Regions from separate parts of the Streptomyces sp. NPDC006691 genome, predicted to be linked through region 2. Evidence: predicted binding sites of a transcription regulator. Region 2 holds the regulator's gene; the other holds the start of a gene.
The links. The regulator HrcA, encoded in region 2, represses chaperone genes, less so after heat shock. The targets are predictions, from matches to a motif close to TTNGCACTCNGNNNNNCNGAGTGCNAA.
Positions count from the first base shown of each region.

Region 1: the regulator HrcA is predicted to act here: its motif matches at 3,365-3,391, upstream of groL (chaperonin GroEL).

Region 1 covers NZ_JBIAGW010000010.1:115,135-129,659, reverse strand. Annotated here, with positions in the region: gene ACFYNP_RS22545 (hypothetical protein) at 1-384, opposite strand, end outside; gene ACFYNP_RS22540 (DUF4097 family beta strand repeat-containing protein) at 603-1,349, opposite strand; gene groL (chaperonin GroEL) at 1,613-3,235, opposite strand; gene ACFYNP_RS22530 (cold-shock protein) at 4,101-4,304, opposite strand; gene ACFYNP_RS22525 (MoaD/ThiS family protein) at 4,738-5,013, opposite strand; gene thrC (threonine synthase) at 5,045-6,331, opposite strand; SAM riboswitch class I at 6,349-6,514, opposite strand; gene ACFYNP_RS22515 (glucosyl-3-phosphoglycerate synthase) at 6,651-7,598, shown strand; gene ACFYNP_RS22510 (alpha/beta hydrolase) at 7,672-8,634, opposite strand; gene ACFYNP_RS22505 (GlxA family transcriptional regulator) at 8,765-9,835, shown strand; gene ACFYNP_RS22500 (trehalose-6-phosphate synthase) at 9,866-11,377, shown strand; gene otsB (trehalose-phosphatase) at 11,443-12,282, opposite strand; gene ACFYNP_RS22490 (DUF3263 domain-containing protein) at 12,382-12,615, opposite strand; gene ACFYNP_RS22485 (extracellular solute-binding protein) at 13,292-14,509, opposite strand.
Region 2 covers NZ_JBIAGW010000003.1:428,587-443,111, reverse strand. Annotated here, with positions in the region: gene ACFYNP_RS08800 (HAMP domain-containing protein) at 1-3,713, opposite strand, end outside; gene ACFYNP_RS08795 (SpoIIE family protein phosphatase) at 3,833-5,830, shown strand; gene hemW (radical SAM family heme chaperone HemW) at 5,903-7,135, shown strand; gene ACFYNP_RS08785 (DUF3097 domain-containing protein) at 7,654-8,475, opposite strand; gene ACFYNP_RS08780 (MBL fold metallo-hydrolase) at 8,538-9,260, opposite strand; gene hrcA (heat-inducible transcriptional repressor HrcA) at 9,416-10,435, shown strand; gene dnaJ (molecular chaperone DnaJ) at 10,436-11,572, shown strand; gene ACFYNP_RS08765 (nitronate monooxygenase) at 11,741-12,832, shown strand; gene ACFYNP_RS08760 (16S rRNA (uracil(1498)-N(3))-methyltransferase) at 12,829-13,572, shown strand; gene ACFYNP_RS08755 (hypothetical protein) at 14,400-14,525, shown strand, end outside.

The DNA.
Region 1 (14,525 bases), on a different contig from region 2:
AGCGGGGTGGTAGTCGCCGCCGTAGTGTTTCTTGGTCTCCACCGCGATCGCCGCCATCCGCTTGCGGACGTCCGCGTCGATGTTCTGGTAGCCCTTGTGCGAGGCCAGTACTGCGATGCCCATGCCCTCGATCGAGTCCGCCAGCAGCTTGGACAGGCTCTCCAATTCGGTGATCACCGTCTCGTACGAGCTGAACAGGCCCGTGGCTTCCGCGAACGCGCCGCCCCCGCCCCCGAACTGGTCTCGGGCGAGCCGCTCTTGGCCCACCTCACCGGGTCCGGCCGGAGAACCCTTGAGGTTTCGGATCAGTTCGTCCACGCGTTGCTGGAACTTCGTGAACGACGTCAGCTCGGTGACCACGTCCCCGGCGGCCGACTGCGCCACCTCAAGGACGTTGAAAGGCCAGTCCGGCGACTCCGATGCCGCTCCACCCCCGTTTGGTGGCAAAACACCCTCCCCCGTACAGCACCGTTTTCACACGCAACGCAACTCTAACGAGCGGCAATTGCGGTTCCCAGTCGTGCTCTCGCAAAGAGGGGCAGGAACAGGCCAATGTCGGGTGCGGAGCGGCAGAAGTGCTCGTTCGCCGGCCCGTTGGTGGGCTAGTTCGAGGACTTCAGGGTTATGCCGCCGTTGCCACTGGTCAGGTTCAGGTGGTGGATGGCGGAGGGGTCATCCGGTATGCCGAGCGTTTTGTGGCCGTGGCCGGTCTGGGCCGAGACTCGGTAGGGCGCGCGGGGGGCCGTCACCGTGATGCTGCCGTTGGAGGTCTGGGCCGTGACGTTCTGGGCGGTGTCGGGGGTGAGGGAGATCGAGCCGTTGGACGCCATGGCCGTGATGCCCGTGCCCTTCAGGCCGTTCGCGTCGATCGATCCGTTGCTCGTGCGGATGTCGACCGGGCCCGTCGCACCCCGTACCTTCACCGCGCCGTCACTCGTGGACACCCGCACCTGGCCGACCGAGGACAGGCTCAGCGCGCCCGCCCTGGTGGAACCGGTGACCGGGACTCCGGCCGGCACGTCCACCGTGTAGTCGACCGCGCAGTGGCCCGCGCAGCCGCCGAGCACGCGCACGCCGTTCTCCACTCGGTACGTCGATTCCGTCGGCTTCGCCTTGCCGCGGTAGGTGACCTCGCGGTGCACGGACACCTTCGCCAGGTCCTTCTTGCCGCGCACCCGGAAACCGTCCGAATTCCCGTCGATGCGTACCGCTGTGATCTGGTCCTTGACCGTCGCGTCGTCCTTGAACGTCTGGTCGTCCAGCGGGCCGCACGCGGCGACGCCGCCGGCCGCCAGGACGGTCAGGGCCACGGCCGCGGCGGAGCGGATTCGCAGTCGTGTGCTGGTCATGAAGGTCCCCCGGATGTGCGTCAGTTGGGGCGGTCCGTGGCTGCCCCTCTGATCACCAAGCTAGCCCCCATCCGCCTACCCGCACCATGGAGCCAGTACCACCTTCGATGGTTCGGAATTCCCTACCACCCTGGTTCGGGTGGTACGGAAACGCCGAGGGCGGCACCCCCTCGATGGGGAGTGCCGCCCTCGGCGCGCGTACAGCTGTGTACCGCTGTGGACCGCTGTGTACCGCTGCCTGCGTGGAGCTACTGAGCCGTGGCTCAGAAGTCCATGTCACCGCCCGGCATACCGCCCGGAGCGGCCGCGGCGGCCTTCTCCGGCTTGTCGGCGATGACGGCCTCGGTGGTGAGGAAGAGCGCCGCGATGGAGGCGGCGTTCTGGAGCGCGGAGCGCGTGACCTTCGCCGGGTCGATGATGCCCTCGGCGATCATGTCGACGTACTCACCGGTCGCGGCGTTCAGGCCGTGACCGACGGGCAGGTTGCGCACCTTCTCGACGATGACGCCGCCCTCAAGACCACCGTTGACGGCGATCTGCTTGAGCGGGGCCTCCAGGGCCAGCTTCACGGCCTTGGCGCCGGTCGCCTCGTCGCCCTCAAGCTCAAGCTTCTCGAACACCGCGGAGGCCTGGAGCAGGGCCACGCCACCACCGGCGACGATGCCCTCCTCGACGGCCGCCTTCGCGTTGCGAACGGCGTCCTCGATGCGGTGCTTGCGCTCCTTGAGCTCGACCTCGGTGGCGGCACCGGCCTTGATGACCGCAACACCGCCGGCGAGCTTCGCCAGGCGCTCCTGAAGCTTCTCGCGGTCGTAGTCGCTGTCCGAGTTCTCGATCTCGGCGCGGATCTGGTTGACGCGGCCCTGGACCTGGTCGCTGTCACCGGAGCCGTCGACGATCGTCGTCTCGTCCTTGGTGATGACGACCTTGCGGGCGCGGCCGAGCAGGTCGAGACCGGCGTTCTCCAGCTTGAGGCCGACCTCCTCGGAGATGACGGTGCCGCCCGTGAGGATGGCGATGTCACCGAGCATGGCCTTGCGGCGGTCGCCGAAGCCCGGAGCCTTGACGGCGACGGACTTGAAGGTGCCACGGATCTTGTTGACGACCAGGGTCGACAGGGCCTCGCCCTCGACGTCCTCGGCGATGATCAGCAGCGGCTTGCCGGACTGCATGACCTTCTCAAGGAGCGGCAGCAGGTCCTTGACCGAGCTGATCTTCGAGTTGACGATCAGGATGTACGGGTCGTCGAGCGACGCCTCCATACGCTCCATGTCGGTGGCGAAGTACGCCGAGATGTAGCCCTTGTCGAAGCGCATGCCCTCGGTGAGCTCAAGCTCAAGACCGAAGGTCTGCGACTCCTCGACGGTGATGACGCCTTCCTTGCCGACCTTGTCCATCGCCTCGGCGATGAGCTCGCCGATCTGGGTGTCGGCGGCGGAGATGGAGGCCGTGGAAGCGATCTGCTCCTTGGTCTCGACATCCTTGGCCTGCTCCAGGAGGGCGGCGGAGACGGCCTCGACGGCCTTCTCGATGCCGCGCTTCAGGGCCATCGGGTTGGCGCCGGCGGCGACGTTGCGCAGACCCTCGCGCACCAGGGCCTGAGCGAGGACGGTCGCGGTGGTCGTTCCGTCACCGGCGACGTCGTCCGTCTTCTTGGCGACTTCCTTGACCAGCTCGGCGCCGATCTTCTCGTACGGGTCCTCAAGCTCGATCTCCTTGGCGATGGAAACACCATCGTTGGTGATCGTGGGGGCGCCCCACTTCTTCTCAAGGACGACGTTGCGGCCCTTGGGGCCGAGGGTGACCTTGACGGCGTCGGCGAGCTGGTTCATCCCGCGCTCGAGACCGCGCCGTGCCTCCTCGTCGAACGCGATGATCTTGGCCATGTGAAGTGGTCCTCCCGGACAGGGGTGGCGTTCTTCGTGGATCGCGCCGGTGCCCGCGACGGACGGCCTGCATCCCTTGTGGTTCCTTGCCCCACGCGGTCTGCGGACCTCACTGACCCGATCCAAGTTCTGTCACTCTCACTGGGAGAGTGCTAAGCCCAATGATTAGCACTCGGCCCCTGCGAGTGCAAGCGAGTCTCTGGAACCGGGTGCCTTCTCTTCGGGCTGCCGCACGGGGTCTTCGGGGTGCCCTACTGGTGCCTCACGGGCCCCCGGCCCCGGTTTCCGGCGGGGCTCCGCCCCCGCGCCCCGGCTGGATCGGTTCGGCCGCGGACCGTGCGTGGTTGTTCGCGCCCACCGTGACGAAGCCCCGCACATGTCCCTGCCCCGCGCCCCTAAAGGTGACCCAGCGCCCCGCCACCTCGCGCCCACGTGGCGAAACCGCACATAATGACTGCCCCGCGCCCCCAACACCCCGTTCCCGCCCGCGGACCGTGCGTGGCTGATCGCGCAGTTCCCCGCGCCCCTGAAGGTGACCCAGCACCCCGCCACCTCGCGCCCACGCGGCGAAACCGCACATGATGACTGCCCCGCGCCCCCAACACCCCGTTCCCGCCCGCGGACCGTGCGTGGCTGTTCGCGCAGTTCCCCGCGCCCCTGAAGGTGACCCAGCGCCCCGCCGCCCTCGCGGCGATGCCGCGCACATGCCACAGCCCCCGCAATCCTGTAGGCGAGTCAGCACCCCACCGTTCGCGCTCGCCGCGGTGGAGCCGGGCCGCAGCGGGGCCGGGGGTGCTCGAAGGGGGCCACCCTCTCGGGTGGCCCCCTTCAAGTTTGCTTGCGTCGCTGGTCGATCGCGCCGAGATCAGACGGCGAGCTTGACCATGTCCGCCTGCGGACCCTTCTGGCCCTGCGAGATCTCGAACTCGACTCGCTGACCTTCTTCAAGGGTGCGGTAACCGTCCATCTGGATCGCGCTGTAGTGGACGAAAACATCCGCACCACCGTCGACCGCGATGAAGCCGTACCCCTTCTCCGCGTTGAACCACTTGACGGTGCCCTGAGCCATGCCTAACTCCCCTATTACTGGCCCTTGCACGGGACCACACTTCGCGGACCCGGGTCAGACCTGCACCCTCCGACAGGAGAGGGTGTGCGCCGGAACGCGTCGACCGCGGCTGAATGTATCTGTCCAACTGCCCTCTGCAACAGGTCAATCGGACGAGAATTCCGGGCACGCACGGGGAGCGGAATGCCATTTATTCTGCATTCCGGGGCAAGTCGGGCCGGACAAAGCGCACTTACTGCGCAAAGGGCTCTCACACTTTGACCCCATGTTGTCGCGTTCTCATATGCACTTGGCACTCGAAGCGAAGGGGCTTCCCCAACTCTACCCCGCTCAACCATGTTGAATTGCCCCCTCCGCTTCTCGTGCGGAGGGGGCAACTCAGGGGCAACTCAAGAGCAACTCCGAGTACGACTCGGGTTAAACGCGGCGCGGCTCAGCCGCCCGCGACGGCCGGGATGATCGAGACGCCGGCGCCCTCGGGGGTGGCGGTCTCCAGGCCCTGCTCGAAGCGCACGTCGTCGTCGTTGACGTACACGTTGACGAAGCGGCGCAGCTTGCCCTGGTCGTCCAGGACGCGGGCGGCGATGCCCGTGTGGTTCTTCTCCAGGTCGGCGAGGACCTCGGCGAGGGTGGTGCCCTCGGCGGCGACCTCGGCCTTGCCGTCGGTGTAGGTGCGCAGGATCGTGGGGATGCGGACGTTCACGCTCATGGTTCGGTGCTCCTAGTCGATCAGCAGTGGCTCAGTGGGCGAGGCCCGCGTCGCGGAAGGCGTCCAGGCTCGGGCGGATGGTCGCGGTCGCCTGGGACGTGGCGGCCACCGCGTCCAGCGTCTTGAGCCCGTCACCGGTGTTGAGCACGACCGTGGTGAGCGACGGGTCGAGGAGGCCGGCCTCGATGAGCTTCTTGGTGACGCCGACCGTCACACCGCCCGCGGTCTCCGCGAAGATGCCCTCGGTGCGGGCGAGCAGCTTGATGGCGTCGACGATCTGCTCGTCGTTCACGTCCTCCACGGCACCGCCGGTGCGGCGCGCGATGTCCAGGACGTACGGGCCGTCCGCCGGGTTGCCGATGGCGAGCGACTTGGCGATGGTGTCCGGCTTCTGCGGGCGCACGACGTCGTGACCGGCCTTGAAGGCGGTCGACACCGGGGAGCAGCCCTCGGCCTGCGCGCCGAAGATCTTGTACGGCTTGTCCTCGACCAGGCCGAGCTTGATCAGCTCCTGGAGACCCTTGTCGATCTTGGTGAGCTGGGAGCCGGAGGCGATCGGGATGACCAGCTGGTCCGGCAGCCGCCAGCCGAGCTGCTCGCAGATCTCGTACGCCAGCGTCTTGGAACCCTCGCCGTAGTACGGACGCAGGTTCACGTTGACGAAGCCCCAGCCCTCGCCCAGCGGGTCGCCGATGAGCTCGGAGCAGAACCGGTTCACGTCGTCGTAGTTGCCCTCGATGCCGACGAGCTCGCCGCCGTACACCGCGGCCATGACGACCTTGCCCTGCTCCAGGTCGTGCGGGATGAACACGCAGGAGCGGAAGCCGGCCCGCGCGGCGGCGGCGCCGACCGCGCCGGCCAGGTTTCCGGTGGAGGAGCAGGAGAGCGTGGTGAAGCCGAAGGCGCGGGCGGCCTCCAGGGCCTGGGCGACGACGCGGTCCTTGAAGGAGTGCGTCGGGTTGCCGGAGTCGTCCTTGACGAACAGCTTGCCGGGCTCGACGCCCAGCTCTCGGGCCAGGTTCTCGGCCTTGACGAGCTTGGTGAAGCCCGGGTTCAGGTTCGGCTTGTCGGCGACGTCCGCGGGGACGGGCAGCAGCGGGGCGTAACGCCAGATGTTCTCGGGGCCGGCCTCGATCTGCTTGCGCAGCGCCTCGGGGTCGCCGAGCGGCAGGTCATAGGCCACTTCGAGCGGTCCGAAACACAGTTCGCAGGCGAAAATCGGCCCGAGTTCGAAACGCTGGCCGCACTCGCGGCAGGAGAGTCCGGATGCCGGACCGAGGTCGACGGCGGTGCGGGTTTCAACAGTCTGAGCAGACATGGAGGGGAGGCCCTTTCTCCTCATCTTCCTCATGACGAACTTCGCCATGAGACGGATTTGGCACCTTCCCTAGCCGGTGGCCTCGTGTCCGGACCGTGTCGTGACCGACGCGATCGACGAGAACCGACTGGAGGGTTGCCGGGGCTTCAACGGGCCGTATCCCTCTGCCCCTCTGGATGAGCGGTATTCGATTGTCAGCGTGACGACGACCCCCGACATGCGACGGTCATCCGCGTTGTTCAAGACTGTAACCGAAGCCCTGGACGGTTGAGATAGTCGTCCGAACCGCGAGATGGATCACACAAGGAGGCCAGGAGCCGTGCTGGAAGAGGTGGAACGCTGGCTGAGCAGGCGTTCCTGGGCCGCGGCCGAGCGACCGATCGAGCGGATCCTGGCCGCGAAGCACCGCACGGGGACCACGGTCAGTGTGGTCCTGCCCGCCTTGGACGAGGAGGGCACGGTCGGTGAGATCGTGGCCGCGATCCGGCGCGAGCTGATGACGGAGGCCGTGCCGCTGGTCGACGAGCTGGTGGTCGTCGACTCCGGTTCCACCGACCGTACGGCCGAGGTCGCGGCGAAGGCCGGCGCCCGGGTCGTGCACCGCGACGCGATCCTGCCCCGCCTCCCGGCGCTGCCCGGCAAGGGCGAGGTGCTGTGGCGCTCGCTGCTCGTGACCAGCGGCGACATCGTGTGCTTCATCGACGCCGACCTGAAGGACTTCGACGCCGGGTTCGTCTCCGGCATCGTCGGACCGCTCCTGACCGACCCGGACGTGGCGTTCGTCAAGGCGATGTACGACCGCCCCTTCGGGACCGGGGCCGGCCAGGGCGGCCGGGTCACCGAGCTGGTGGCGCGCCCGCTGCTCAATCTGCACTGGCCCCAACTGGCCGGAATCGTCCAGCCGTTGGGCGGCGAGTACGCGGCCCGGCGCTCGCTCCTTGAGCGGCTGCCCTTCCCCGTCGGGTACGGCGTGGAGCTCGCGCTGCTGGTGGACGCGCTGCACACGGTGGGCCTGGACGCGCTGGCCCAGGTCGACGTGGGCGTGCGCAAGCACCGCCACCAGGACGGGCAGGCGCTCGGCCGGATGGCCGCCGCGATCTACCGCACCGCGCAGTCGCGGCTGTCGCGCGGCCATCTCGTCCGGCCCGAGCTGACCCAGTTCGAGCGGGGCGAGCACGGCTTCGTACCGCGGACATACGCGGTGGACACCGAGGAGCGGCCGCCGATGCGGGAGATCGAGGAGTACGCGGTCCACCGCGCGGCCTAGGCGGCGTGGTCCACCGCGCGGCCCGGGCGGCGTGGTCCGCCGCGCGGCCCGGGCGGCCGCGGCTTCGGCCGGGTCAGCGCGCGGCCCCGGCGGACTCTCGGGGGTGGAGGGCCTCGCGCAGGGCGCGTACCTGGTCGGTGAGGTTGCGTTCGCTGATCCGGGCCCCGGGGAAGAGGAGGTCGAAGCCGTGGACGGCGCCGGGGACCTGGACGAGTTCGGTGGTGACGCCGGCGGCGGACAGGCGGGCGGCGTAGTCGCGGCCCTCGTCGCGCAGCGGGTCGATCTCGGCCACGGCGATGTAGGCGGGCGGCAGGCCGCTGAGATCGGTGGCGCGGATCGGGAAGGCGTACGGGTCGGCGTGGCCGTCCTTCGCGTAGTACCGCACGGCCCGTTCCAGCGCGGCCCGGTCGAAGACCGGGGTATCGGTGAACTCCCGTGCCGAGGCGGTGGTGAGACCGCCGTCCACGCTGGGGTAGGTCAGGGACTGGAAGAGCAGGTGCGGACCCGCCTGGTCGCGGGCGCGGAGCACGGTGGAGGCGGCGATGTTCCCGCCGGCGCTGCCGCCGGCCAGCGCGATGCGTGTGGGGTCCGCGCCGAGTTCGGCCGGGTTGTCGGCGATCCAGGTCAGAGCGGCGTAGGCGTCGTCGGCCGCGGCCGGGTAGGGGTGTTCGGGGGCGAGGCGGTAGTCGACGGAGACGACGACGGCGTGGGCGTCGCGGGCGTAGCGCAGGGAGCGTCCCTCTTCGGCCTCGGGGGATCCGTAGGTGAAGGCACCACCGTGTATGTAGAGGATCATCGGCAGGTCCTCGGTGGTGTCCGGGCGGTAGACACGCAGTCGCAGTGGCCCTGCGGGGCCGGGGATGTACAGGTCTCGCACCTCGACCCGGTCGTCGACGGGGGTGTCGGGGTGTGCGCGCAGCAGGGCGTAGCGCTGGGGGTCGGCGAGGACGGCGTCCAGGCCACGGACGGGGAAGACGCCGGTGTCGGCGGTGTCGAGCAGGGTCTGGATCTCGGGATCCACAGCGGGGACGGTCATGGCTGGATGAGCACCTTCCGGGTGTTCGACCGGGTGCTGCCCGGCCTGATGTGCGGAACTGATCTCAGTCTCTGCCGATCACGAGCGGCCCAGAAGTGGCCCGAGAGTCACTATGTGCAACTATCGGGCCATGACTGTGGCGACTCCGCATCTTGTGGCCGTGCTGGCTCTCGCACCGGTGGTGGCCTTCGACCTGAGCATCCCGGCCCAGATGCTGGCCGCGGTCGAGACCCGCGCGGGCACGGCGGCCTACGAGGTGCGCACCCTCACCCCGGACGGCTCCCCCGTACCGACGGTGAACGGGTACGGCGTCACACCGCAGGGCGACCTGTCCCTGCTGGAGCACGCCGACACGGTGATCGTCGCCGGCACCCGCTGCCCGGAGGTACTGGACGGCGGCACGGTGGCCGCCCCCGTCGCCGAAGCGCTGCGCCGTGCGGCCCGGCGCCGTGCCCGGGTGGTGTCCCTGTGCACCGGCTCGTTCGTGCTCGCGGCCGCCGGCCTGCTGGAGGACCGCCGGGCCGCGACCCACTGGCGCTACGCGCAGCAGTTCAGGCGGCTCTTCCCCGCGGTCGACCTCGACACCGACCCGCTCTACATCGCCGATCGCGGGATCCTGACGTCGGCCGGCGGCGCGGCCGCCATCGACCTGTGCCTGCACCTGGTCAGGGAGGACCACGGCAGTTCCGTGGCGAACCGGGTGGCGCGGTACAACGTCGTCGCGCCCATGAGGGACGGAGGGCAGGCGCAGTACGTCGAGCACCCGGTCCGGGAGGACGCGGGCACCTCGACGGCCCGGGCGCGGACGCTGATGACGGAACACCTGGATCGGCGGCTTTCCCTCCAGGACCTCGCGGCCCACTGCCACATGAGCGTACGGACCTTCACCAGGCGCTTCCGGCAGGAGACGGGACTCTCCCCGGCCGAGTGGCTCGCCTCGGCCCGCCTGGCCCACGTCCGCCATCTGCTGGAGTCGACCGAACTGCCCGTCGACGACATCGCCGCCCGGGCCGGCCTGGGCAGCGGCGCCAACCTGCGGCAGCACATGCGCACCGCCCTGGACATCACCCCGTCCGCCTACCGGCGGGCATTCCGCTCGGCCACCCCCGCCTCCGCACGGCCCCTCTCCGAGGACGAGCGGGCCCGGTGGCGGAGGGGGTGGCCGGTTCCTTCCCATGGGGGTGGGCGTACGGGTGTTTGAGGTAATGCGGGGCGGGCTAGGTTCCGCAATATGGTCACCGCGCAGGAAACTCCCCGGGCTCAGGTCCTCGTCGCCTCCAACCGAGGCCCCGTTTCGTACACCCTGAAGGACGACGGGTCCCTCGAATCCAAGCGGGGCGGGGGCGGGCTGGTCTCCGGGCTCAGCGCGATCGGCTCCGACGTGGACTCGGTGTGGGTGTGTGCCGCGCTCGGCGAGGGCGACCGCGCGGCCGTACGGCAGGGCGTGGGCGAGCAGGGCGTCCGGATGCTGGACATCGACCCCGAGGTGTTCGCCGACGCGTACAACGGCATCGCTAACTCGGTGCTGTGGTTCGTCCAGCACATGCTGTACCAGATCCCGCTGGAACCGGTCTTCGACGCGGAGTTCCGGCGGCAGTGGGCGTCGTACGAGGCGTACAACCGGGCCTTCGCCGAGGCGCTGGCGGCCGAGGCGGCGGACGGGGCGCGGGTCCTGGTGCAGGACTACCACCTGGCGCTGGTGCCGGGCATGCTCCGCGAGCTCCGGCCCGACCTGCGCATCGGCCACTTCTCGCACACGCCGTGGGCGCCGGTGGACTACTTCCGGATGCTGCCCGACGACATCGCCGAGCAGCTGCTGCGCGGGATGCTGGGGGCCGACCGGCTCGGGTTCCTCACCCGGCGGTGGGCGTCGGCGTTCCTGGACTCGGTGGCGGGCGTGCTGCCCGCGGAGGCGGGCGAGGTGTCCGGGCCCGACGCGCAGGGGCGCCGCTTCTTCCGGCACGGGGCGGCCGGGGGGTCCGGTGGGTCCGGTGGGTCCGGTGGGTCCGGTGGGTCCGGTGGGCAGGAGCGTACGACGGAGATCGCCGTGCACTCGCTCGGCGCGGACGGCGACTTCCTGCGGAAGCGGTCGCACGAGGCCGATGTCGAGGACCGGATGGCGGCCCTGCGCGAGCAGATCGGGGCGGGCCGCAAGACGATCGTGCGGGTCGACCGCACCGAGCTGTCCAAGAACATCGTGCGCGGGCTGCTCGCCTACCGGCATCTGCTCGACACGCACCCCGAGTGGCGCGAGCGCGTCGTGCACGTCGCGTTCGCGTACCCCTCGCGGCAGGACCTCGCGGTGTACCGGGACTACACGGCTGAGGTCGCCCGGGTCGCCGAGGAGATCAACTCCCTTTACGGAACGCCTGGTTGGACCCCGGTCGTGCTGCACGTCCAGGACGACTTCGCGCGCTCCCTCGCGGCGTACCGGCTCGCGGACGTCGCCCTCGTGAATCCCGTCCGCGACGGCATGAACCTCGTCGCGAAGGAAGTCCCGGTGGTCTCCGACGCGGGCTGTGCGCTCGTGCTCTCGCGGGAGGCGGGGGCGTGGGCGGAGCTGGGGGACGACGCGCTGGTCGTGAACCCGTACGACGTGACGGGGACGGCGTCGGCGCTGCACGCGGCGCTGTCCCTGCCGGAGGGGGAACGGGCCGAGCGCACGAAGCGGTTGGCGGCGGCCGGCACGGCGCTGCCGCCCCGGCGGTGGTTCCTGGACCAGCTGGAGGCGCTGGGGGGCTAGGGCCTGCCTGGGCGCCGCCCTCGACCCCGGAGGGCGCGCGGCGGGCTACAGGTGCTGGGCCAGGGCTACAGGTGCTGGGCAAGGGCTGTCAGGAACGCCGTTACCGCTGCGGGCCCGTTCAGGGAGAGGTCGGCCCGCTCGGCCAGTTCGGGGATCACCGTGTCCGCCGCCACCAGCAGCCCCGGGGTGCCGTCCGAACGGAGCTTCTCGACGGCGGCGAAGGCGGGGAGGTCGCCGAGGTCGTCGCCCGCGTACAGGACGGACTCGGCGCCCACCTCGCGCAGGTACGCCGCGAGCGCCACCCCCTTGTCCATGCCGGGGGGCCTCAACTCAAGGACCATGCGGCCGGGTTCGAGGACCAGGCCGTGCCGGGCGGCCAGCTGTGCGAGAGGGTCGCGCAGGGCTTCGAAGGCGGCCTGGGGGTCGGCGGCCCGGCGGGTGTGGACGGCCACGGCCTGGCCCTTCTCCTCCACCCACGTGCCGCGCCAGGCCCCGTGCGATTCCAGGAACCCGGGGAGTTCCGCGCGGGCGGCGGCGACGCCGGGGTGGGGCGCGGGGGTGTGGACGGTGCCGGTGACCGCGTCCCAGCGCTCGGCGCCGTAGTGGCCCAGGACCACCAGGTGCTCCAGGCCGGGTACGCCGGCGAAGCCCCCGTAGCGGACGGCCACACCGGCCGGGCGGCCGGTGATCACGGCCACGGAGGCCACGTGCGGGGCGAGCGCGGCGAGCGCGGGTACGGCGTCGGGGTGGGCCCGGGCCAGCTCGGGGTCGGCGACGATCTCTGCGAGCGTGCCGTCGAAGTCGATGGCCACGACGGCCTTCTCGGGCCGCGCGAGGATCGCCGCGAGGCCGTCACGGCCGGACGGGGTGGCGGGGGTCGGCAGGGGTTCCGGTTGGCTTCCCATGCGGGTGACCCTATCGGGGAGCCGGCCGGTGGCGGACGGGGGCACGTGTGGCGCAACGGGGCGTGGGGCCCGGCGCCGGCCCGTCCGGCTCGGCTCTGGTCAGCGCCGCCCGCGTTGTTCGTCGCGGATCCGGCGGAGGCGGTTGACCGTGACCGGGTCGTGGGACAGGGCGCGGGTGTCGTCGAGGAGGGCGTTGAGGAGCTGGTAGTAGCGGGTGGGCGACACCCCGAGCTCCTCGCGGATGGCCCGTTCCTTGGCGCCGGGTGTGGACCAGGCCTGCGCTTCCATCCGGAGGACGGCGCGGGCGCGGGCGTCCAGGTCGTCGTCTGCCATGCCGCCCACGGTAGCCGCCCCGGGCCCCGGAGGCGCGGGTGACTGGGGCTCTGCCCCGGACCCCGGAGGCGGACGTGGCTGGGGCTCCGCCCCGGACCCCGGAGGCGGACGTGGCTGGGGCTCCGCCCCGGACCCCGGAGGCGGACGTGGCTGGGGCTCCGCCCCGGACCCCGGAGGCGCGGCCTCGTCTGCGTCCTTCGTGCTTCGTCCGCAGGCCGTGCGGGGCTGGTCGCGCAGTTCCCCGCGCCCCTAAACCCGTTTACGTCCTCGCACCGTGGGTGGTTGTTCGCGCAGTTCCCCGCGCCCCTAAAGGCCCCTGTCGGCTGCGGACCACGGTCGCTTCTCGCGCAGTTCCCCGCGCCCCTGGCCGTACCGGTGCTGGGGCACCTACAGCCCGTCATGGGGGTCCCCCTGGCCCTTAAGGCCTTGGGGGAGATTGAGGACGAGCGCCGTCCAGGCGCGAACGGGGGTGCAGGGGGCGGAGCCCCCGCAGGGGTCTGGGGCGCAGCCCCAGGGCTCAGCTCACCCAACCCGCCGCACGGGCGGGCGGGTGGGCAAACCCCCGGGGTCTGGGGCGCAGCCCCAGGGAGCCGGAACCCAACCGACCCCGAGCCACGGGCGGGCGGGTGGGAAAACCCCCCGGGGTTCGGGGCCGGGGGCCCCGAGGAAGCCAGGGCTATTCGGCGTTCTCCGCGTCCAGCGCCACCTTCGCGATGTCCTGCAGAACCGCCTTCGGCGACCCCCCGGGCGCCACAGCCGTACCGATCTTCTTCTTCACCGTCTCGCTCACCTTCGGCCACGACGTCTTGCCGACCGGCGGCAGCTCGGACGTCGGCAGTGCGGCCAGGAACGGCTTCAGCTCCTTGTGCTTGGCGTCCGCCGCCATCGCCGAGGACGCCGACACCGTGGACGGCAGCAGGTCGTACTGGTCGGCGAACCTGAGCACGTTGTCGTCGGAGAACGTGAAGTCCAGGAACTTGCCGATCTGCGCCCGGTGCCCGCCCTGCTTGAAGCCCATGATCCAGTCGGCGACACCCATCGCCGCCTTGGCCTGGCCGTTGGGGCCGGGCAGCGGGACCATGCCGAACTTGATGCCCTTCTTCTTCGCCTGCTCCATCAGCGAGGGGTGGCCGTTCAGCATGCCGACCTCCCCCTTCGCGAACGCGTCGAACGCGGCCTGCCGGTTCAGCTTGGCGGGGGCGACCGGCCCGGTCAGTTCGGGCTCGACCAGGTTGGTCTTCAGCCAGTCGAAGGTCTGGATGTTCTCGGGCGAGTCGATGTCGTAGCCGTCGACGGTGTTGGTGTAGCCGCCGTTGCCGCTGAGCATCCACATCATTGTCTCGGCCTGTGCCTCCTCGCTGCCGAGCGGCAGCGCGAAGGGGGTCTTCACCCCCTTGGCCTTGAGCGCCTTGGCGTCGGACGCGATCTCGGCCCAGGTGGTGGGCGCCTTGATGTGGGCCTGGTCGAAGAGCGTCTGGTTGTAGAAGAGCAGCCGGGTGGAGGCCACGAACGGCATGCCGTACTGAACGCGCTTGACGTTGCCCGCGTCCGCGAGCGGGGAGAGGAAGTTGGCCTCGACGGGGATCGAGAGCAGCTGGTCGACGCTGTAGAGCTTGCCGCTCGCCGCGTAGTCGGAGTACGCGCCGATCTGCGCGATGTCGGGGGCGTTGCCCGCCTTCACCATCTCGGCGACCTTGGCGTCGACCACGTCCCAGGAGAAGACCTGGACGTCGACCTTGATGTTCGGGTTCTTCTTCTCGAAGTCGGCCACCACGTCGTGCCAGTACGTCTTCGTGGTGTTGCCGCCGGCTATGTCGTAGTCGGCGGCCACCAGCTTGAGGGTGACGTCACCGGACCCGCTCTGCCCGCCACATCCCGAGAGCACTGCCGTCATACCGAATGCGGCAACC
Region 2 (14,525 bases):
GTGAGGGCGAAGACGTTGCGGATGTCGTCGTCGACGATCAACACCCGCCGTCCGGGCAGGACGTGACCGGGCCGGCCGCTCCGCCACTCCTCCAGCCTGCTGGTGGTGGGCCAGTCGTCCTCCTGCTCGGGCAGCAGGACGTCCTCGCCGGAGAACCGGCCCGGGCCGTCGAAGACGGGCGCGGGTTCCGGCTGCTCCGGCTCGCCGAGTACGTGCCCGGGGTAGCGGACGGGGACGTACAGGGTGAAGGTGGAGCCCTGGCCCGGCTCGCTCTCGGCGACGATCCGGCCGCCGAGCAGCCCGGCGATCTCCCGGCTGATGGACAGGCCGAGGCCGGTGCCGCCGTACTTGCGGTTGGTGGTGCCGTCGGCCTGCTGGAACGCCTCGAAGATCACCGGCAGCTTCTCGTGCGCGATGCCGATCCCGGTGTCCTTGACGACGAACGCGACCAGGTCCTGGCCGTCGAGGGTGTCCTTGCACCGGTTGACGCGCAGCTCCACCCGGCCCGACGAGGTGAACTTGACGGCGTTGGAGAGGAGGTTGCGCAGGATCTGCTGGAGCCTCTGTTCGTCGCAGTACATCTCGCGCGGCACGTCCTCGCCCACGGCCAGCTCGAAGGCGAGGCCGCGGTCGAGGGTGACGGGGCGGAAGGTGGCGTGGACGTAGTCGAGGACCTTGATGAGCGGGAGCTGTTCGGGCCGTACGTCCATGCGGCCGGCCTCGATCTTCGACAGGTCCAGGATGTCGTTGATCAGCTGGAGCAGATCGGAGCCCGAGCGGTGGATCGTGGCGGCGAACTGCACCTCCTGCTCGGACAGATGGGCGTCCGGGTTGTCGGCGAGCAGCCGGGCGAGGATGAGCAGCGAGTTGAGCGGGGTGCGCAGCTCGTGCGACATGTTGGCCAGGAACTCCGACTTGTACTGGGAGCTGGTGGCGAGCAGCGCCGCCTTCTCCTCCAGGGCGGCATTGGAGCGCTGCAATTCGGCCTGCTGGCGCTGGAGTTCGTCCGAGCGTTCCTGGAGCTGGACGGCGAGCCGCTGGGACTCGCTGAGCAGCGACTCGGTGCGGGAGTTGGCGATGATCGTGTTGATCGCGACCCCGATGGTGTTCACGAACTGGTCGAAGAAGGCCAGGTGGACATCGGAGAAGCGGGAGAACGAGGCCAGCTCGATCACGCCGAGCAGCTTGTCCTCGAAGAGGATCGGGATGATGACGACACTGGCGGGCGCGGCCTCGCCCAGACCGGAGTTGATCTTGATGTAGTCCGGCGGGGCCTCTTCGAGCAGGATCCGCTTCTTCTCCAGGGCGGCCTGCCGCACCAGGCCGTGCCCCGGCATGCCGGTGGTGTCCACGGTCGCGCCCTGCGCCGCGCCGTACCCGGCGATGAAGGCGAGCCCCTTGGTGGTGCTGGTGGTGTGCGAGGGGGTGTCGTCGCCGTCGGGGTCGGCCAGGAAGAACGCGCCGTACTGCGCGTTCACCAGCGGGGTCAGCTCGCGCAGGATCAGATCGGCGACCTCCATCAGGTCCCGGTGGCCCTGCATGAGGCCGGCCAGCCGGGCCAGATTGGACTCCAGCCAGTCCTTGGCGCGGGTCGTCTCGCGCAGGTTCGACACCATCAGATTGATGTTGTCCTTCAGCTCGGACACCTCGCCCCGGGTCTCCACCGTGATCGAGCGCGACATGTCGCCCTGGGCCACCGCGGAGGCGACCTCGGCGATCGCGCGGACCTGGGTGGTGAGGTTCAGGGCGAGCTCGTTGACGTTGGTCGTCAGCCGCTTCCACGTCCCGTACACGGCCTCGACCCGCGCCTGGCCGCCGAGCTGCCCCTCCGAACCCACCTCGCGGGCCACCCGGGTGACCTCGGAGGAGAACGACGACAGCGTGTCCACCATCGTGTTGATGGTGGTCTTGAGCTCCAGGATCTCGCCGCGCGCGTCCACGTCGATCTTCTTCGACAGATCGCCCTGGGCCACCGCCGTGGCGACCTGCGCGATGTTGCGGACCTGTGAAGTGAGGTTGTCCGCCATGTAGTTGACGTTGTCGGTGAGGTCCTTCCAGACGCCCGACACCCCGAGCACCTGGGCCCGGCCGCCGAGCCGGCCGTCCGTGCCGACCTCGCGGGCGACCCGGGTCACCTCGTCGGCGAAGGCACGCAGCTGCTCCACCATCGTGTTGACGGTGTCCTTGAGCTCCAGGATCTCGCCCCGCGCGTCCACGGTGATCTTCTTCGACAGGTCGCCGTTGGCGACGGCGGTGGTGACCTGCGCGATGTTGCGCACCTGTGAAGTGAGGTTGGACGCCATGAAGTTGACGTTGTCGGTGAGGTCCTTCCAGACCCCGGACACGCCCCGCACCTGCGCCTGACCGCCGAGGTTGCCCTCGGTGCCGACCTCGCGGGCGACCCGGGTGACCTCGTCGGCGAAGGCGGACAGCTGGTCGACCATGGTGTTGATGGTGGACTTGAGCTCCAGGATCTCGCCCTTCGCCTCCACCGTGATCTTCTTGCCGAGGTCGCCCTGGGCCACGGCCGTCGACACCAGGGCGATGTTGCGGACCTGTGAAGTGAGGTTGTCCGCCATGAAGTTGACGTTCTCGGTCAGGTCCTTCCAGACGCCCGACACCCCGCGCACCTGGGCCCGCCCGCCGAGGTTGCCCTCGGTGCCGACCTCGCGGGCGACCCGGGTGACCTCGTCGGCGAAGGCGGACAGCTGGTCGACCATGGTGTTGATGGTGGACTTGAGCTCCAGGATCTCGCCCTGGGCATCGACGGTGATCTTCTGCGACAGGTCGCCGTTGGCGACGGCGGTGGTGACCTGCGCGATGTTGCGGACCTGCGAAGTGAGGTTCGAGGCCATGAAGTTGACGTTGTCGGTGAGGTCCTTCCAGACCCCGGACACGCCCCGCACCTGGGCCCGGCCGCCGAGCCGCCCCTCGGTGCCGACCTCGCGGGCGACCCGGGTGACCTCGTCGGCGAAGGCGGACAGCTGGTCCACCATCGTGTTCACGGTCAGCTTCAGTTCGAGCAGCTCACCGGTGGCCTCGACCGTGACCGTACGGGTCAGATCGCCCCGGGCCACCGCCGTGGTCACCGCCGCGATGTCCCGGACCTGCGCGGTCAGCCGCGCGGCCATGGTGTTCACGGCCTCCGTCACCGCGCGCCAACTCCCGCTCAGCCCCTGCGCCTTGGCCCGGCCGCCGAGCCGCCCCTCGGTGCCGACCTCGCGGGCGACCCGGGTCACCTCGCCGGTGAACAACGACAACTGGTCGACCATCGTGTTGACGGCCCGCCCGAGCCGGCGCAGGTCCCCCCGCAGCTGCCGGCTGCCGTCGTGCAGATCGACCCGCTGGGTCAGGTCGCCGCCCGCCACCGCGTCCAGGACCCGCGTCGCGTTCGCCGCCGGCACCACCAGGGCGTCGAGCAGCGTGTTCGCATGCCCGATGCCGGCGGTCCAGGCGCCCTGCCCGGGGCTGGCCGCGAGCCGTTCGTCGAGCCGCCCGTGCCGGACCACCTCGCGGCGCACCCGCGTCAGCTCGTCGGTGAAGTGCTGGTTGCGCGCGGCCACTTGATTGAACAGGGCCGCCAGCTCGGCCGGCAGGCCCTCGTGGACCTCCTGGAGCCGCACCCGGAAGTCGCCGTCCCGCAGCGCCGTCAGCGCGGCCAGGAGCGGACGCAGCTCGGCGGCGCGGACCCAGCCGTCCTCGTCCGGCGACATAGCACTGTCTCTGTTCATACGGGCCCACTTCGGTGACTCGGTGCTCATGCGCCCGCTCAGTCTGTCACTCTGTCGAAGCCGTGAGCGGCGCATTGCGAGAACCCGTCAGGAGCCGCACCGTGGGACCCTTGCCAGCCCAACGGGGCAGTGTGAACCGCCCCCAACTCCCATTCCCCGCAGCCCTGTCCGGCGAGGACGCGCGGGAGGCCCCGGCACGCACCGGAGCGCCGGTGAGCCCCCACAGCGCCTTCGCCGCCTGCCCCACCGCCCGCACCAGCCTCCCCGGCAACCCGCTCGCCCCCGGCGCCGCCCGGCGCTTCATACGCGCCGCGCTCGCCGACTGGGCCGGGCGCGACCCCCTCGACGCCGACCAAGTGGCCGTCTTCTCCGACGAGTTCGCCTACGAGGCGGCCGTCCTGGTCAATGAACTCGTCACCAACGCGGTCGTCCACGCCGGCACCACCGTCGACCTCCTGTGCCGCCTGGAGCGCGGCAGCACGACGGAGCCCACGGCCCTCGTCATCGAGGTCTCCGACCACCACCCCGCGCGCACGGTACGCGGTGCGCCGCGGCGCACCCGCGACGACCTCACCGCGCACGAGTGCGGCCGCGGTCTGCACGTCGTCGCGGCCCTCGCCGCACGCTGGGGGATCACGTACCGCACCGGACTCAAGACCGTCTGGGCGCGGTTGTGCCTGGACGCGGGCGAACCGCCCGAGCGGCACGGGCCAGCGCGTGACGAACGGCTCCAGCGCGGCCTGCGCGCCGCCGAGATCCTCGCCCCGGCCCCGCAGCCCGCCCCGCGCGGGGCCGACCGCGACTGGATCAACCGGGGCGCGCTCTCCTTCCTCGCCGAGGCCTCCGACCTGCTGGCCGGCCAGTTCGACGAGGACATGATCGCCGCCCTGGCGGGCCAGCTCCTGGTGCCCCGGCTCGCCGACTGGTGCGCGATCTGGCTCGACGAGGACGCGGGCGGCCCGCTCGCCGCGCCCCGCCTGGCCCGGGTCTGGCACGCGCGGGAAGCCGTCATCGCGCCGCTGCGGGCCGCCGTCGAGAAGGAACCGCCCCGGCTGCCCGCCGCCGCGCGCGGCGGCCCGGTGCCGATGCCCTGGCCGTGCGCCGCCGGACTGGGCGCGGACGGCGCGGCACTCGCGTACCGGCTCGTCGCGGGCGGCCGCGAGGTGGGCGCCCTGCTCCTCGGCCGGGCCGGCCCGGCGCACATCCCCGACGAGATCACCGGCCTGATCGAAGACTTCCTGCGCCGCGTCGCCCTCGCGATCGGCGCGGCCCGCCAGTACACCCGGCAGGCCACCATCAGCCGCATCCTCCAGCGCGGGCTGCTGCCCAGCCGGGTCGCCGAGATCCCCGGCGTCGACAGCGCCTTCGTCTACCAGCCCAGCAACGAGGCGCTGGCCGGCGGCGACTTCTACGACGTCTTCCCCGGCGCCGCGGGACGCTGGTGCTTCGCGCTCGGCGACGTCCAGGGCAGCGGCCCCGAGGCCGCCGTGATCACCGGCCTCGCCCGGCCCTGGCTGCGGCTGCTCGCCCGCGAGGGACACCCGGTGCACGAGGTCCTCGACCGCCTCAACCAGCTGCTCGTCGACGACGCCACCGAGGCGGCCGAGGCGGCGGTCCACCTCGCCACCGCCGAACCCCCCGTCGAGCCGACCACCCCCCTCGACCCCGCGGACGGCCGGCAGGCCCGCTTCCTTTCGCTCCTCTACGGGGAGCTGGTGCCGGACGCCGACGGCGGCTCGGTGCACTGCACCCTCGCCAGCGCCGGCCACCCGCTGCCCCTGCTGCTGCGGCCCGACGGCTCGGTGCGCCCGGCCGCCGCCCCGCAGATCCTGCTCGGTGTCGTCGAAGGCGCGCGCTACGAGAGCGAGAGCCTGCGCCTGACGCCCGGCGACACCCTGCTGTGCGTCACGGACGGGGTGACCGAGCGGCGCTCGGGACCGCGCATGTTCGACGACGCCGACGGGCTCGCCACCGTCCTGGCGGGCTGCACCGGCCTGACCGCGTCCGCGGTGGCCGGCCGCATCAAGCAGGCGGTGTACGACTTCGCCGACACCCCGCCCGCCGACGACCTGGCGCTGCTGGTGCTCCGGGTCGGCTGATCCGCTCCGGCTGCCCGAGCCGCCGACCCGGCGGGCGGCATCGGACGCCCGCGCGTGCCGGACAATGGGGGCATGCCTTCCGTACTGCCCGATGGTGAGCCCATGCCCGAGGACGGGTCGCTGCCCCGCCACGCCCTGGAGGGCGCGGGGGACCGGCCGCTCGGGTTCTACCTGCACGTTCCGTACTGTGCGACGCGCTGCGGCTACTGCGACTTCAACACGTACACGGCGAGCGAACTGGTCGGCAAGGGCGGTGTCCTGGCCTCCCGCGACAACTACGCCGACATGGTCGTCGAGGAGATCCGCCTCGCCCGCAAGGTGCTCGACGGCGACCCGCGCCCGGTGCGCACCGTCTTCGTCGGCGGCGGCACCCCGACCCTGCTCGCGGCGGCCGACCTGGTACGCATGCTGGCGGCGGTACGGGACGAGTTCGGCCTGGCCGAGGACGCGGAGGTCACCACCGAGGCGAACCCGGAGTCCGTGAACCCCGGGTACCTGGCGGAGCTGCGGGCCGGCGGATTCAACCGGGTCTCCTTCGGCATGCAGAGCGCCCGGCAGCACGTCCTGAAGGTCCTCGACCGTACGCACACGCCCGGCCGCCCGGAGGCGTGTGTGGCCGAGGCCCGTGCGGCGGGCTTCGACCACGTCAACCTGGACCTGATCTACGGCACGCCCGGCGAGAGCGACGAGGACTGGCGGGCCTCGCTCACCGCGGCCGTCGGCGCGGGCCCCGACCACATCAGCGCGTACGCCCTGATCGTCGAGGAGGGCACCCAGCTCGCCCGCCGCATCCGGCGCGGCGAGGTCCCGATGACGGACGACGACGAGCACGCGGACCGGTACCTGATCGCGGACGAGGTCCTCGGCGCGGCCGGGTACTCCTGGTACGAGGTCTCGAACTGGGCCACCACGCAGGCCGGCCGCTGTCTGCACAACGAGCTGTACTGGCGCGGGGCGGACTGGTGGGGGGCCGGTCCCGGGGCCCACAGCCACGTGGGCGGGGTGCGGTGGTGGAACGTCAAGCACCCCGGTGCGTACGCGGCGGCCCTGGCGTCCGGCCGCTCTCCCGGCGCGGGCCGGGAACTCCTGTCCCCCGAGGACCGCCGAGTGGAACGCATCCTCCTCGAACTCCGCCTCCGCGAGGGCTGCCCCCTGACCCTCCTCAACCCGGCGGGCCTGACGGCGGCGCGGGGCGCGGTGGAGGGGGGCCTGCTGGAGTCGGCCGCCTTCGCGGCGGGGCGAGCGGTGTTGACCCTGCGGGGTCGGCTGCTGGCCGACGCGGTGGTCCGGGACCTGGTCGACTGAGGGGGTTCCGCCTTTGCGGCCGGGCTTGGGGCGGGGGTGCGTCTGGCCTCCGGCCCGGGTGGCCGACCCGGCTTGCCCCCCGGGCCGGGGGCCCGGCTTCGCCCGGGCCGGGGTGCGGGGCGTCCGGGCCTCGGGGCGTGGGTGCCGATTGCGCAGTTCCCCGCGCCCCCAACCCCGTTCTCGTCCGTCCGTCGTGGGTGGCTGGTCGCGCCGTTCCCCGCGCCCCCAACCCCGCCGTCATCCGCGGACCGTGCTCGCTTCTCGCGCAGTTCCCCGCGCCCCTGTAGGTGACCCCGGACCCCTGGTCGCGCCCACCGCGGCGGAAGCCGCGCAATGTCACAGCCCCGCGCCCCTTAGCGGCACCGGTGCTGGAGCACCTTCAGCCCGTCCGGCGTTTGAGGACGAGCGCCGTTCAGGCGCGACACGGGGTCTGGGGCGGAGCCCCAGGGGGACCGGAACCGACCAACTCCGGGCAACGGGTCGGCGGGTGGGCAAACACCCCCAGGGCCGGGGACTGCCTACGGGGCCGTGACGAAGTCGATCAGGTGCTCCACCGAGCCGAGCAAGGACGGATCCAGGTCCTTGTACGACCGCACCCCCGAAAGGATCCGCTGCCACGCAGCCCCCGTGTTCTCGGGCCACCCCAACGCCCGGCACACCCCCGTCTTCCAGTCCTGCCCCCGCGGCACCACCGGCCACCCCGCGATCCCGACGGACGCCGGCTTCACCGCCTCCCACACATCGATGTAGGGGTGCCCGACGACCAGCACGTCAGGATGCGTCACGGACGCGGCGATACGGGACTCCTTCGAGCCCGGGACCAGGTGGTCCACCAGAACCCCGAGGCGCGCGTCCGGACCCGGCGCGAACTCGGCGACGATCGCGGGCAGGTCGTCGATGCCCTCCAGGTACTCGACGACCACGCCCTCGATGCGCAGATCGTCACCCCACACCCGCTCCACGAGCTCCGCGTCGTGCCGCCCCTCGACGTAGATCCGCCCGGCCCGCGCCACCCGCGCCCGCGCCCCGGGCACGGCCACCGACCCGGAGGCGGTACGTGCGGGACGCTGCGGGGCGGCCGCGGCGGAGGGGCGTACGAGGGTGACGACCTTGCCCTCCAGGAGGAAGCCGCGGGCCACGAGCGGGAAGACGCGGTGCTTGCCGAAGCGGTCCTCAAGGGTGACCGTCGGCCCCTCGGCCGTCTTCTCGCAGCGGATCACGGCCCCGCAGAATCCCGTGGAGACCTCCTCCACGACGAGGTCGGTCTCGGCGGGCACCTCGGGAACAGGGGCCTGCTTCTTCTTCCAGGGGGGCGTGAGATCAGGGCTGTAGCTGCGCATGGCCTCATTATTCCGGGGGGCCGGGACCGACGGACGTCCCCGGACACATCGGCATGGCGGCGCTACGACACCCCGAAGCGCGCGGCGAGCCGGTCCCGCTGGGCCCGTACGAACCCCGCGTCCACCACCGCCCCGTGCCCCGGCACGTACACCGCGCCCTCGCCGCCGAGCGAGAGCAGCCGGTCGAGCGCGGCCGGCCAGCGCGAGGGCACCGCGTCGGGGCCCGCCTGCGGCTCGCCCGACTCCTCGACGAGGTCGCCGCAGAAGACGATCTCCGGAGCGCCGCCGCTCGCCGGAACCAGGACCACGAGATCGTGCCCGCTGTGCCCGGGGCCCACATTGGCGAGCAGCACCTGACGGCCGCCCAGGTCGAGCGTCCACTCCCCGCTCACCGCGTGGTGCGGAAGCACCAGCAGATCGGCCGCCTCGGCCGCTTCCTCGGGGGGCACTCCGTGGCGCACGGCGTCCGAGCGCATCTCGTCGCCCCGCAGGGCCCGCTCGATGCCGACCGCCCCGTACACCTCGGCCCCGGCGAAGGCGGCCGTGCCCAGGACGTGGTCGAAGTGCGGGTGGGTGAGCGCGATGTGGGTCACACGGCGGCCGAAGAGGGCCTCGGCCCGGGCCCGGAGTTCGGCGCCCTCGCGGAGCGTCGCGCCGGTGTCGCACAGGAGCAGCGAGCTCTCGCCGGCGACCAGCGCGGCCGTCGCGTCCCAGCCAGGGAGCCGTCTGCGCCCGACGCCGTCACCGAGCCGCTCCCAGCCGAACTCTTCCCAACTGACGTCCATGACGCGACGCTATCCGCAATCAGGGGGCGACGTCGCACGGTAGCGTGGTCGGCCGCCCTTGCTAGGGGCGTACCGGTCGGCCGTACACTGGCCGGGGGATTGCTGGCACTCGTACACAGTGAGTGCCAAACGGACGGCAACTGGAGGTGTGCGCGATGCTCAGTGAACGCAGGCTTGAGGTGCTGCGCGCCATCGTCCAGGACTACGTCGGCACCGAGGAACCGGTGGGCTCCAAGGCCCTCACCGAGCGCCACGCGCTCGGCGTCTCCCCGGCGACCGTGCGCAACGACATGGCCGTCCTGGAGGAGGAGGGCTTCATCGCCCAGCCCCACACCAGCGCCGGCCGCATCCCGACGGACAAGGGCTACCGGCTCTTCGTCGACCGGCTCGCGGGCGTCAAGCCCCTGTCGTCGCCGGAGCGCCGCGCGATCCAGAACTTCCTGGACAGCGCGGTCGACCTGGACGACGTCGTGGCCCGTACGGTGCGGCTGCTCGCGCAGCTGACCCGGCAGGTCGCGGTCGTCCAGTACCCGTCGCTGACGCGGTCCACGGTGCGGCATGTGGAGCTTCTCTCACTCGCCGCGGCCCGGCTCATGCTGGTGCTGATCACGGACACCGGACGGGTCGAGCAGCGGATGGTCGACTGCCCGGCGCCGTTCGGCGAGGCCGCGCTCGCGGACCTGCGGGCCCGGCTCAACGCGAGAGTCGTGGGGCGCCGCTTCGCGGACGTGCCGCAGCTCGTGCAGGACCTGCCGGAGTCCTTCGAACCGGAGGACAGGGGAACCGTTTCGACGGTCCTCGCCACCCTCCTCGAAACCCTGGTCGAAGAGACCGAGGAGCGGTTGATGATCGGCGGCACCGCCAATCTCACCCGCTTCGGACACGACTTCCCGCTGACCATCAGGCCGGTGCTGGAAGCACTTGAGGAGCAGGTCGTGCTCCTCAAGCTGCTCGGCGAGGCCAAGGAATCGGGCATGACCGTACGCATCGGGCACGAGAACAACGCCCACGAGGGACTGAACTCCACGTCCGTCGTCTCGGTCGGCTACGGTTCCGGCGGCGAGGCGGTCGCCAAACTCGGCGTGGTCGGACCGACCCGCATGGATTACCCCGGAACGATGGGAGCGGTACGCGCAGTGGCACGTTACGTCGGACAGATCCTGGCGGAGTCGTAAGTGGCCACGGACTACTACGCCGTACTCGGCGTGCGCCGCGACGCATCACAGGACGAGATCAAGAAGGCGTTCCGGCGCCTCGCACGCGAACTCCACCCGGATGTGAATCCGGACCCGAAGACGCAGGAGCGCTTCAAGGAGATCAACGCCGCGTACGAGGTGCTGTCGGACCCGCAGAAGAAGCAGGTCTACGACCTCGGCGGGGACCCGCTGTCGTCGTCGGGCGGCGGCGGGGCCGGCGGCTTCGGCGCGGGCGGCTTCGGCAACTTCTCGGACATCATGGACGCCTTCTTCGGCACGGCATCCCAGCGCGGCCCGCGCTCGCGGACCCGCCGCGGCCAGGACGCCATGATCCGCCTGGAGATCGACCTCAACGAGGCGGCCTTCGGCACCACCAAGGAGATCCAGGTCGACACCGCCGTGGTGTGCACGACCTGTTCGGGCGAGGGCGCGGCCCCCGGCACCTCCGCGCAGACCTGTGACATGTGTCGCGGCCGCGGCGAGGTGTCCCAGGTCACCCGGTCCTTCCTCGGCCAGGTCATGACCTCCCGGCCCTGCCCGCAGTGCCAGGGCTTCGGCACCGTCGTCCCCACCCCGTGCCCGGAGTGCGCGGGCGACGGCCGGATCCGCTCGCGGCGCACGCTCACCGTGAAGATCCCGGCCGGCGTCGACAACGGCACCCGGATCCAGCTCGCGGGCGAGGGCGAGGTCGGCCCCGGCGGCGGCCCCGCCGGCGACCTGTACGTGGAGATCCACGAACTGCCGCACGACGTGTTCCAGCGCCGCGGCGACGACCTGCACTGCACGGTCACCATCCCCATGACGGCGGCCTCGCTCGGCACCAAGGTGCCGCTCCAGACGCTGGACGGCATGGAGGAGGTGGACATCCGCCCGGGCACCCAGTCCGGCCAGTCCATCCCGCTGCACACCCGCGGCATCACGCATCTGCGCGGCGGCGGCCGGGGCGACCTCATCGTGCACGTCGAGGTCCTGACCCCGAGCAAGCTGGACCCGCAGCAGGAGGACCTGCTGCGCCAGCTGGCCAAGCTCCGCGGCGAGGAGCGCCCCACGGGCCAGTTCCAGCCCGGCCAGCAGGGCCTGTTCTCCCGCCTGAAGGACGCGTTCAACGGCCGCTAGGCCGAGCAGTGAACGGCCGCCGGGCCGTGCGGAAGGGGCCACGGGATTCACCCCGTGGCCCCTTCCGTGTTCTCCGGGGTGTCCGTGTACCGGACACGTGACCGGCCTCACCACCGCGGACGGAAGAGACGATTCGGTACGGGAGCTACGTCGTGGCACGATGCGGGCATGGCTTTGACCGATCTCTGCCGGTATCCGATCGTGCAGGCGCCCATGGCGGGCGGCGCCTCCGGTCCGGCTCTGGCCGCGGCCGTCTCCGAGGCCGGAGGGCTCGGCTTCCTGGCGGCCGGATACAAGACCGCCGACGGCATGTACCAGGAGATCAAGCAGGTGCGCGGGCTGACGAGCCAGCCCTTCGGCGTCAACCTGTTCATGCCGCAGGAGCCGCACACCGACCCCGCCGCCATCGACGTCTACCGCCACCAGCTCGCCGGCGAGGCCTCCTGGTACGAGACCCCGCTGGGCGACACGGACGCCGGCGGCGACGACAACTACGAGGCCAAGCTGGCCATCCTGCGCGAGGACCCGGTGCCGGTCGTCTCGTTCACCTTCGGCTGCCCCCAGCGGGCCACCCTCGACGCCTTCGCGAAAGCGGGCACGTACACGATCGTCACCGTGACCACGCCCCAGGAGGCACAGGTCGCGCAGTGGTCGGGGGCGGACGCGGTGTGTGTGCAGGGCGTCGAGGCGGGCGGCCACCAGGGCACCCACCGCGACGACCCGGAGGCCGGCGGCTCCGGCATCGGCCTGCTCACCCTGATCGGCCTCGTCCGCGAGGCGGTGCAGCTGCCCATCGTGGCGACGGGCGGCCTGATGCGGGGCGCGGGGATCGCCGCGGTGCTCGCGGCGGGCGCGTCCGCCGCTCAGCTGGGCACCGCGTTCCTGGTGTGCCCCGAGTCCGGCGCGAACGTGCTGCACAAGCAGGCCCTCACCAACCCCCTCTTCGTACGCACCGAGTTGACGCGCGCGTTCTCCGGGCGGCCCGCACGGGGCCTGATGAACCGTTTCATGCGCGAGCACGGACCGTACGCCCCCGCGGGCTACCCCCAGGTGCACCAGCTCACCTCCGGGCTGCGCAAGGCCGCGGCGGCGGCCGGCGACCCCCAGGGCATGGCGCTCTGGGCGGGGCAGGGCCACCGGCTGGCGCGGGAGCTTCCCGCGGGCCGGCTCGTCGAGGTCCTGGCGGCCGAACTCGACGAAGCGGCAGCCGAGTTGACCGCCACCTTGCAGAACCTGAAGAACCAGAGGAGTACGTCATGACCGCCCCGGTCTTCGTCGTCGACACGGTGCCGGGCGTCGGCGAGTTCGTCCTGGACGGGGCGGAGGGCCGGCACGCCGTCTCCGTCAAGCGGCTGCGCGCCGACGAACAGGTGACCCTCACCGACGGCGCGGGCCACTGGGCGGACGCGGTGGTCGTGGCGGCCGAGGGCAAGGACCGCCTGGTCGTACGGGTCACCTCCGCCGCGGCCGAGGAGGAGCCCGCGGTACGGATCACCGTGGTGCAGGCGCTGCCCAAGGGCGACCGGGGCGAGGTCGCCGTGGAGACGATGACCGAGACCGGGGTGGACGCGATCGTGCCCTGGCAGGCTTCGCGCTGCATCACCCAGTGGAAGGGCGAGCGCGGCGCCAAGTCCCTCGCGAAATGGCGCGGTACGGCCCGCGAGGCCGGCAAGCAGTCCCGCCGGGTGCGGTTCCCCGAGGTGCGTGAGGCACTGACCACCAAGCAGCTCGCGCCGCTCCTGGCCGGCGCCGACCTCGCGATGGTCCTCCACGAGGACCGCGACCATCCCTCCGGTGCGCTGGCCACGGCGGAGCTGCCCGCGACCGGGGAGATCGTCCTCGTCGTGGGCCCCGAGGGCGGGGTCTCCCCGGAGGAACTGGCCGTGTTCGCCGAGGCGGGGGCGCGGCCGTACCGGCTGGGGGCGAGTGTGCTGCGTACGTCGACGGCGGGTACGGCGGCTGCCGCGGTCCTGTTGGCCCGGACGGGCCGCTGGTCCTGAGCGTCTCCGCTCCCCGGGGGGTTTGCCCGCCCGCCCGCCCGTTGCCCGGGGTTGGCGGGTTCCGGCTCCCTCGGGGCTCCGCCCCGGACCCCGGGGGGCCTGCCCACCCACCCACCCGTGCGGCCGGGTTGATGGGTCCAGCCCCTGGGGCTGCGCCCCAGACCCCCTTGAGGGGCTGCGCCCCTCGGACCCCGGGCGGGGGCTGCGCCCCCTGCACCCCCGTTCGGGGCTCCGCCCCGGACCCCGTTCGCGCCTGAAGGGCGCTCGTCCTCAATCTCCCCCAAGGCCTTAAGGGCCAGGGGGGACCCCCATGACGGGCTGAAGATGCCCGATGCGGGCCAGCACCGGGATGGCTAGGGTCGCCTACAGGGGCGCGGGGAACTGCGCGACGAGCCACGCACGGTCCGCGGACGAGATCGGCGTTAAGGGGCGCGGGGAACTGCGCGACGAGCCACGCACGGTCCGAGGTCGGGATCGGGGTTTGGGGGCGCGGGGAACTGCGCGAGAAGCGACCGCGATCCGCGGACGGGATCGGGGTTGAGGGGCGCGGGGAACTGCGCGACCAGCCACGCACGGTCTGCGGACGAGGACGGGTTTGGGGGCGCGGGGAACTGAGCGAGAAGTGACCGCGGCCTGCGGACGAGGACGGGGTTAAGGGGCGCGGGGAACTGCGCGACCAGCCACGCACGGTGGACGGGCGACGCGTGGGGCGCCGGGGTCGGGGCGGAGCCCCGGGGCGTGGGGTTGGGGGTCGGGGCGGGCCCCGAAAGGGGGGATGGCCGGTGGGGGGCTTTCGCGCGGGGGGCCGCGGTGGCACCCTGGCGCTCATGGGGGCCCAGAGGTCGAACCACTCGAACCACCACCCGCGCCGCACGGCACACCGCACGGCATACCGCGCGCTGCCCATCCCACTGCTCGCCGCACTGGCGATCGGCGGCGCAACCGCCTGCGAC